One region of the Kluyvera sp. NPDC087067 genome, then DNA from elsewhere that is predicted to be linked to it. Evidence: predicted binding sites of a transcription regulator. Region 1 holds the regulator's gene; the other holds the start of a gene.
The links. The regulator LexA, encoded in region 1, represses DNA repair genes until DNA is damaged. The targets are predictions, from matches to a motif close to TNCTGTATGTACATACAGNA.
Positions count from the first base shown of each region.

Region 1 (4,430 bases):
CGCGTAGGCAAAGCCGTCCAGCGCGTAGGCCGTGAAGGTCAGCATGGTCATCAGCACCGCATTCACCGCCACGACGTCGCTACCAAGACGTGCGCCAAAAACGGTCACCGCGCCAAAGCACAGCTGGAGCAGTAACGAACGCAGCATGATGTCGCGGTTTAGCGCCAGCAAGCGGCGGAAATCCCCTGCCCATGCGGTTTTGAGCATTGCCCAGGAAATCCCGCGCATAACCAGCACCTTGCGAACCATGCCCAGCCCCACCAGCAAGGTGGCGTATTCGGCAATCGCCGTCGCCATCGCCGCGCCCTGCACGTTCATGTGCAGTCCCATGACTAGCCACAGATCCAGCACGATGTTCAGCACGTTGCCGACCACCAAAAGCACCACCGGCGCGCGGGCGTATTGCACGCCGAGCAACCAGCCCAGCAGCACCAGATTTGCCAGTGACGCGGGCGCGCTTAACCAGCGGATAGTGAGGAAACGCCGCGCCTGCTCGAGCACCTCGCCGCTTCCCCCAACGATGGACAACGCCAGATCGATTAATGGATTTCTGAACAGGACAATCAGTAGCCCCGCCCCTAGCGCCAGCAGCAGCGGCTGTACCAACGCGCGAGCCAGCGCATGCGGATTTTTGGCACCAAACGCCTGTGAGGTCAGGCCGGTGGTGCTCATGCGTAAAAACAGCAGCAGCATGAACAGGAAGCTGGTGGCGGTGGCACCAATCGCCACGCCGCCGAGGTAAACCGGGCTATCAAGGTGACCAATCACGGCAGTATCCACCAGTCCCAGAAGGGGAACGGTGATATTGGAGAAAATCATGGGTAGCGCAAGGCGCCACAGAGCCTTATCGGCACGAGTAAGTAGCGGCATGTGTATAGACCAGAAAGAAAAAAGGCTGTGATAGCGAGAGCCTCACAGCCGTTTAAAACAGGGGAAAGGTTACAGCCATTCACCGTTGCGTATAACGCCAACGGCCAGCCCTTCAATGGAGAAGCTCTGCTGACGCAGATCGACCACGATAGGGGAAAATTCGCTGTTTTCTGGCAGCAGTTCGACGACGTTACCTTGTTTTTTCAGGCGTTTCACCGTCACTTCTTCGTCGATTCGCGCGACCACAACCTGCCCGTTACGCACGTCCTGAGTTTTATGCACAGCAAGCAGATCGCCATCCATAATACCGATATCTTTCATCGACATGCCGCTCACGCGAAGCAGGAAATCTGCGCTTGGTTTGAACAGCGAAGGGTCAACCTGGTAGTGCCCTTCAATGTGCTGCTGCGCCAGCAGCGGTTCACCGGCTGCCACGCGACCTATCAGCGGCAGGCCCGTTTCTTCTTCCACCAGCAGGCGGATACCACGAGAGGCGCCTGAAACAATTTCAAGAACCCCTTTACGCGCGAGCGCTTTGAGGTGTTCTTCAGCCGCGTTTGGGGAACGGAACCCCAAGCGCTGAGCAATTTCCGCACGCGTTGGCGGCATGCCCGTCTGGCCGATGTGATCCCGGATGAGATCAAACACCTCTTGCTGCCTGGTCGTTAATGCTTTCATTCCGCCCCCTGGGTGTATATACAGTTATGCTGTGAGTATATACAGCTAGTGTCTATTTTGGAACCGTAAAACACGCAAAATCAGGCAGTTTTCACAGCTTTAGTGGAAATGCGCCCACAACAGGATGCCCCAGGTGATAAGCGCAACGAAAATCGACAGTAGCACCGCCGCCGATCCCATGTCTTTCGCCCGCCCGGACAGCTCGTGATACTCCGAGCCAATACGGTCAACTACCGCTTCCAGTGCACTATTGAGAATTTCCACTATCATCACCAAAAGGACAGAACCGATAAGCAGCACGCGGGTGATGGGATCAACGTCCAGCCAGCAGGCGATGATAATTGCCACGACCGAGGCGACGCCTTCCTGACGGAATGCCGCTTCGTTGATCCATGCTGCGCGAAATCCTTTCCAGGAATAGCCAGCAGCTTTGATGATTCGGGTGAGCCCAGTGGTATTATTGGCCATCTAAAGAACCTTTTTCATTTATACGTCAATGACAATGCGTGTTATGAAGCGGTAGAACAGAAATTCTGCCGACTTTCTGATATTCTTGCCGCGCATTTGCATGATTAACCAGAGGCTTTACATCGTTTATGTCCGGCTGGCCACGAATTTACTACAAATTACTGAATTTACCATTAAGTGTTCTGGTAAAGAGCAAGTCTATTCCGGCAGAACCTGCCCAGGAATTGGGGCTTGATACATCACGTCCAATTATGTATGTCCTGCCTTATAACTCTAAGGCCGACTTACTGACGCTGCGCGCGCAGTGTCTGGCGCACGAGCTTCCCGACCCGCTTGAACCGTTAGAGATCGACGGCACCCTGCTGCCGCGCTACGTGTTCATTCACGGTGGCCCTCGCGTCTTTACATACTACACGCCGAAAGAAGAGTCGATTAAGCTGTTCCACGACTATCTCGATCTGCACCGCAGCAATCCCAATCTGGATGTGCAAATGGTGCCGGTATCGGTGATGTTTGGGCGTTCTCCAGGTCGCGAGAAAGGCGAAGTGAATCCGCCATTGAGGATGCTAAACGGCTTCCAGAAATTCTTTGCCGTCTCCTGGCTTGGCCGCGATAGCTTCGTGCGTTTTTCGCCGTCCGTCTCGCTGCGCCGCATGGCCGACGAGCATGGTACGGATAAAACCATCGCCCAAAAACTGGCGCGCGTGGCGCGTATGCACTTTGCCCGCCAGCGTCTGGCTGCGGTAGGCCCACGCCTGCCTGCGCGTCATGACCTGTTCAAAAAACTGCTGGCGTCAAAAGCGATTGCTAAAGCGGTAGAAGATGAAGCGCGCAGCAAAAAAATCTCCCACGAAAAGGCGCAGCAGAATGCGATTGCGCTGATGGAAGAGATTGCCGCTAACTTCTCCTATGAGATGATCCGTCTGACCGACCGTATCCTGAGTTTTACCTGGAACCGTCTGTATCAGGGGATTAACGTGCATAACGCCGAGCGCGTACGCCAGCTGGCGCACGACGGGCATGAGATTGTGTATGTGCCCTGCCACCGCAGCCACATGGACTATCTGCTGCTTTCTTACGTGCTCTATCACCAGGGGCTGGTGCCGCCGCATATTGCTGCCGGTATCAACCTGAACTTCTGGCCGGCTGGCCCGATTTTCCGCCGCCTGGGCGCGTTCTTTATCCGTCGTACCTTCAAGGGCAATAAGCTCTACTCCACCGTGTTCCGGGAATATCTGGGCGAGCTGTTTAGCCGTGGTTATTCCGTCGAGTACTTCGTTGAGGGCGGACGCTCTCGTACCGGTCGCCTGCTGGATCCGAAAACCGGCACCCTGTCGATGACGATTCAGGCGATGCTGCGCGGCGGCTCACGTCCTATTACGCTGGTGCCTATCTATATCGGTTACGAGCACGTGATGGAAGTGGGCACTTACGCCAAAGAGTTACGCGGCGCGACGAAAGAGAAAGAGAGCTTACCGCAGATGCTGCGCGGCTTAAGCAAACTGCGCAATCTGGGACAGGGTTATGTGAACTTCGGTGAACCGATGTCGCTGATGTCCTATCTCAACCATCACGTACCGGAATGGCGCGAGTCTATCGATCCTATCGAAGCGGTGCGCCCTGCGTGGCTGACTCCAACTGTCAATAAAATGGCAGGCGAGCTGATGGTGCGCATCAACAACGCCGGTGCGGCAAACGCCATGAACCTGTGCTGTACCGCGTTGCTGGCTTCGCGTCAGCGTTCACTGACCCGCGAGCAGCTTACTCAGCAACTGGATTGCTATCTGGCGCTGATGCGTAACGCGCCGTACTCTGAAGATGCGACAGCGCCAAAAGCGACGGCGAGCGAGCTTATCGACCACGCGTTGCAGATGAACAAGTTCGAAGTCGAGAAAGACACCATCGGCGATATCATCATTCTGCCGCGCGAGCAGGCGGTGCTGATGACTTACTACCGCAATAACATCGCGCACATGTTGATCATGCCGTCGCTGCTGGCCTCCATCATGACCCAGCATCGTGATATCACTCGTGAGCAGGTGTTAAGCACTATCGATACCTTGTATCCGATGCTGAAAGCCGAACTGTTCCTGCGCTGGGAACGCGCAGAGCTTCCGGCGGTTATCGATACGTTGATAGCGGAAATGGCACGTCAGGAGATGATCACCGTGGATAACGGTGAATTGCACATTAATGCATCTCACTCCCGGACGCTGCAACTGCTGGCCGCCGGTGCGCGCGAAACGCTACAGCGTTATGCGATCACCTTCTGGTTGCTCAGCGGCAATCCGTCAATGAACCGCAGCACCCTTGAGAAAGAGAGCCGCACGCTGGCACAGCGCCTTTCCGTTCTGCACGGCATCAACTCGCCGGAGTTCTTCGATAAAGCGGTGTTCTCATCGCTGGTACTGACC
Region 1 is NZ_JBIUZS010000006.1:302,954-307,383, forward strand. It holds gene dinF (MATE family efflux transporter DinF) at 1-870, opposite strand, end outside; gene lexA (transcriptional repressor LexA) at 940-1,548, opposite strand; gene ACIPDS_RS16995 (diacylglycerol kinase) at 1,648-2,016, opposite strand; gene plsB (glycerol-3-phosphate 1-O-acyltransferase PlsB) at 2,145-4,430, shown strand, end outside.

Region 2 (4,430 bases), on a different contig from region 1:
CCTGAGCCGCAATATGTCGCCCGAATCGGCGTTGTTCCGCCATGCGGTGCGCATGTCATTGGTGCTGTGTGCGGGCTATGCCTTTATTCAATTAACCGGGTTACAGCACGGTTACTGGATTTTGCTCACCAGCCTCTTCGTTTGTCAGCCCAACTATAACGCCACTCGTCACCGACTTGCGCTGCGTATTATCGGCACATTGGTTGGCGTAGCGCTCGGCCTCCCCATCCTCTGGCTGGTGCCGTCGCTTGAGGGGCAGTTGATGCTTATCGTCATTACCGGTGTGTTGTTCTTTGCTTTTCGCAACGTGCAATACGCCCACGCCACGATGTTCATCACGCTGCTGGTGCTGCTGTGCTTTAACCTGCTCGGTGAAGGATTTGAGGTCGCGCTACCACGCGTCATTGATACGCTGATTGGCTGTGGAATCGCATGGATTGCCGTGAGCTTTATCTGGCCGGATTGGAAGTTCCGCAACCTGCCCCGAGTCCTTGAGCGAGCGGTGAATGCCAACTGTCGATATCTGGATGCTATTCTTGAGCAGTATCACCAGGGCCGGGATAACCGGCTCGCTTACCGGATAGCGCGTCGTGATGCGCACAATAGGGATGCTGAACTCGCCTCGGTGGTATCCAATATGTCGACTGAACCCAACGTCACCGCCGAAATGCGAGAAACGGCTTTCCGTTTACTGTGCCTGAATCATACGTTAACCAGCTATATCTCCGCGTTGGGCGCCCACCGGGAGAAATTGACTACACCAGAAATTCTGGCCCTTCTTGACGACGCGGTCTGCTATGTCGACGATGCCCTGCATCATCTACCCTCAGATGAAGACCGGGTTTCGCAGGCACTCAACGGATTATCAGCACGAATAAACCATCTTGAGCCTCGCCAGGACAGTAAAGAGCCTCTGGTTTTGCAACAAATAGGCCTGATGATTTCGCTGTTACCGGAAATCTGTCGGCTACAAAAGCAGGTTCTGAGCTAAGGCCTGCGCTTACTTCTTGTGGGTGTAATGATGCACCCACTCCTGGAGCTCCTGACGTTTTTGCGCTGGGAGCGCCGCAGCATGTACCCCCTGAATAGCCCCTTCCAATGAATAAATCACGTTCGGGCTTATCTGTTTACGCTTTTGGCGAAGTAGCAACCACGCCGATTTCGCCCCCATTTGATGCAACGCCTGAGCGTCCTTAACCCCCGCTTCATGTAACAAGAGTTCCATATGGAATGACAGATTAGGGAGATCCTTTAAACGCTTCGGATGTTTTTGCTGAGACTTTTCACGTCGCGCATCCTCCAGTGAATATGCGCCCAGTTGCAGCAAAACGGGCTTATTTGCCCAGAGTTCATCGTCTACGCGGAAGTACTTAAGCTGAAGTGGCCCTCCTCTTTTATGTAGCATTAATAATGGTGGTGAATGCTTGGTCTGATAAATGGCGGTTTTTTCGCACATTCTCAGATACAGTTCGCCCTCCGCCACCATGGCAAAAACCGTGTCGTCTACGGCAAGGCTGTACCCCCCAAACAGCGCTCGTGACCTGACTTTCCCTAATACCGCAAAATATTCCTGGGATTGATAAATCCGTTTATATGATATTATCTTCATGATTAATCCTTAATAATCATGTACATGGATTCATTAAATTCGTTAACGGAACACATAATTAGCAACATAAGGAACTTCACACAGGACGGCAAGGTGAATTTCACCTCCGAGGTAATTAGTGTGCAATTTTGCGAGTTGCTTTCAGAAAATGAGGTTGATCTTTACTATGCAGGGTAGTACTGTATATGCATACAGTAACCCACAAGGTTGGATTAGCTATGTATACTTCTGGTGTTGTTAATCGTTCTTCCGCGGCTGTCGTTAAAACGGCTTCCCATACTTTATCTCCGGTAGAGAATACGTCTGCCGCCTTAATCAGCGAAGTGCTCTACCGCGAAGACCAGCCGATGATGGCGCAGATGTTACTGCTACCATTACTCCAACAGCTGGGGCAACAATCTCGTTGGCAGCTGTGGCTCACGCCACAACAAAAACTGAGTCGCGAATGGGTGCAGTCGTCTGGCCTTCCGCTAACTAAAGTCATGCAATTGCGCCAGATGTCATCGTGCGACATGCTTGATTCTATGGTTCGTGCTTTGCGCACCGGAAATTATAGTGTTGTTATCGGTTGGTTAACGGAAGAATTGTCATCAGAGGAGCACGCACGTTTGTTAAGTGCGGCCGAAGAAGGTAATTCGATGGTGTTTATTATGCGACCAGTTCAGTCGACTTCTCACCCCACTGGACAATTTAATGGGCTAAAAATTCACTCAAATTTGTACCATTAATCAAAAATAGGATTTTTCTGAGTAATTTTTTTGAAACTTTTTTATCCCTAAGATTTACCGGCTCATTTTGCGCAGAAGGCTTGTCTGGTGCGGTTTTCAGTATTTTTCACTGTTTAATTTTTCAACATAAATGTTAAATATTGCGTATACAACTCTTTTTTTTTCATAAGCCTGACGGAGTTCACACTTGTAAGTTTCGAACGACGTTGTAGACTTTACATCGCCAGGGGTGCTCAGCTTATACCGCAGATATCTGCTAAGTAATTCACTAAGCCACGCCCCCGGTGGAAGGATTTAACCGTGAGTCTACTTAGAACTTCATGGCAAATTTTGGATGATAACGAGGCGCAAAAAATGAAAAAGACAGCTATCGCGATTGCAGTGGCACTGGCAGGCTTCGCTTCTGTAGCGCAGGCCGCTCCGCAAGACAACACCTGGTATGCTGGTGGTAAACTGGGCTGGTCTCAGTTCCATGACACTGGCTGGTACCAGAGTGACCTGAACAACAACGGTTCAACCCACAACAGCCAGCTGGGCGCAGGCGCCTTCGGTGGTTATCAGGTTAACCCGTATGTTGGTTTCGAAATGGGTTACGACTGGTTGGGTCGTATGGAATACACCGGTAGCCAGACTAACGGTGCTCTGAAAGCTCAGGGCGTTCAGCTGACCGCTAAACTGGGTTACCCAATCACTGACGACCTGGACATCTACACCCGTCTGGGTGGTATGGTTTGGCGTGCAGACTCCAGCAACAACAAAGCTGGCGATCACCACGACACCGGCGTTTCCCCAGTATTCGCTGGCGGCGTTGAGTGGGCAATGACCCGTGACATCGCTACCCGTCTGGAATACCAGTGGGTTAACAACATCGGCGACGCAAACAGCGTTGGCGTACGTCCAGACAACGGCATGCTGAGCGTAGGTGTTTCCTACCGTTTCGGCCAGCAGGATGCAGCAGCTCCAGTAGTTGCTCCAGCTCCAGCTCCAGCGCCAGAAGTACAGACCAAACACTTCACTCTGAAGTCTGACGTTCTGTTCACCTTCAACAAATCTACCCTGAAACCAGAAGGTAAGCAGGCTCTGGACCAGATGTACAGCCAGCTGAGCAACCTGGATCCGAAAGACGGTTCCGTAGTGGTTCTGGGCTTCACTGACCGCATCGGTTCTGACGCTTACAACCAGGGTCTGTCTGAGAAACGTGCACAGTCCGTAGTTGATTACCTGGTATCTAAAGGTATCCCTTCAGACAAAATCTCTGCACGTGGCATGGGCGAAGCTAACCCAGTTACTGGCAACACCTGTGACGGCGTGAAAGCGAAAGCTGCGCTGATCGATTGCCTGGCACCAGATCGTCGCGTTGAGATCGAAGTTAAAGGCAGCAAAGACGTTGTAACTCAGCCACAGGCTTAAGTTCTCGTCTCATAAAAAACCCCGCTAAGCGGGGTTTTTTTTTGCTTGTCTGACGATGAGTCGCCAAAAAAATGAGTCCGGGTAGCTACTTCTCTTTACCCAACATCGCTTCGAGATCCTGCTTAAGGCTGGACATCTTAGTGGCGTATTTCTCTTTGTTTTCGGCATCTTCAATTAACTGCACGATCGTTTCAGACAGCGTCTTACCACGACGCTGAGCAAGACCCGCTAACCGCTGCCAGACCACAAACTCCAGATCGATAGATTTCTTTCGCGTGTGTTGGTGCTCAGCGTTGAAATGGCGCTTGCGGCGTGCACGGATGGTCTGCTTCATGCGATTAACCAGCTGTGGATTAATATGCTGAGCAATCCAGTCATTTACCTGAACGGGTTCATGTTCCAGCTTCTGCAAAACATCGACAGCTTCTTGTGCGGCGCTGGCTTCAATGTAGCGGGTGATGGATTCGCCTTCCCGGTGTTTTTTCACCAGATATTTCCACTTCCAACCGCTTTCAAGATTTTCCAGTTGTTGATATTTCATTGCGATCTCAGTGTGACCGTGTAACTCTTTTCAGGATAACAGTTTTTTCCGAATGTGCTGAGAAGAAATCTGCAACTGTGATACGGATTAAGCCAGCGGTAAAAGATACTTCCTTAATCTCCGTGAGCTTCCCCGCAGCATC
Region 2 is NZ_JBIUZS010000001.1:223,466-227,895, reverse strand. It holds gene yccS (YccS family putative transporter) at 1-991, shown strand, start outside; gene ACIPDS_RS00960 (TfoX/Sxy family DNA transformation protein) at 1,001-1,609, opposite strand; gene sulA (SOS-induced cell division inhibitor SulA) at 1,828-2,337, shown strand; gene ompA (porin OmpA) at 2,692-3,747, shown strand; gene matP (macrodomain Ter protein MatP) at 3,833-4,288, opposite strand.
Region 2: the regulator LexA is predicted to act here: its motif matches at 1,787-1,806, upstream of sulA (SOS-induced cell division inhibitor SulA).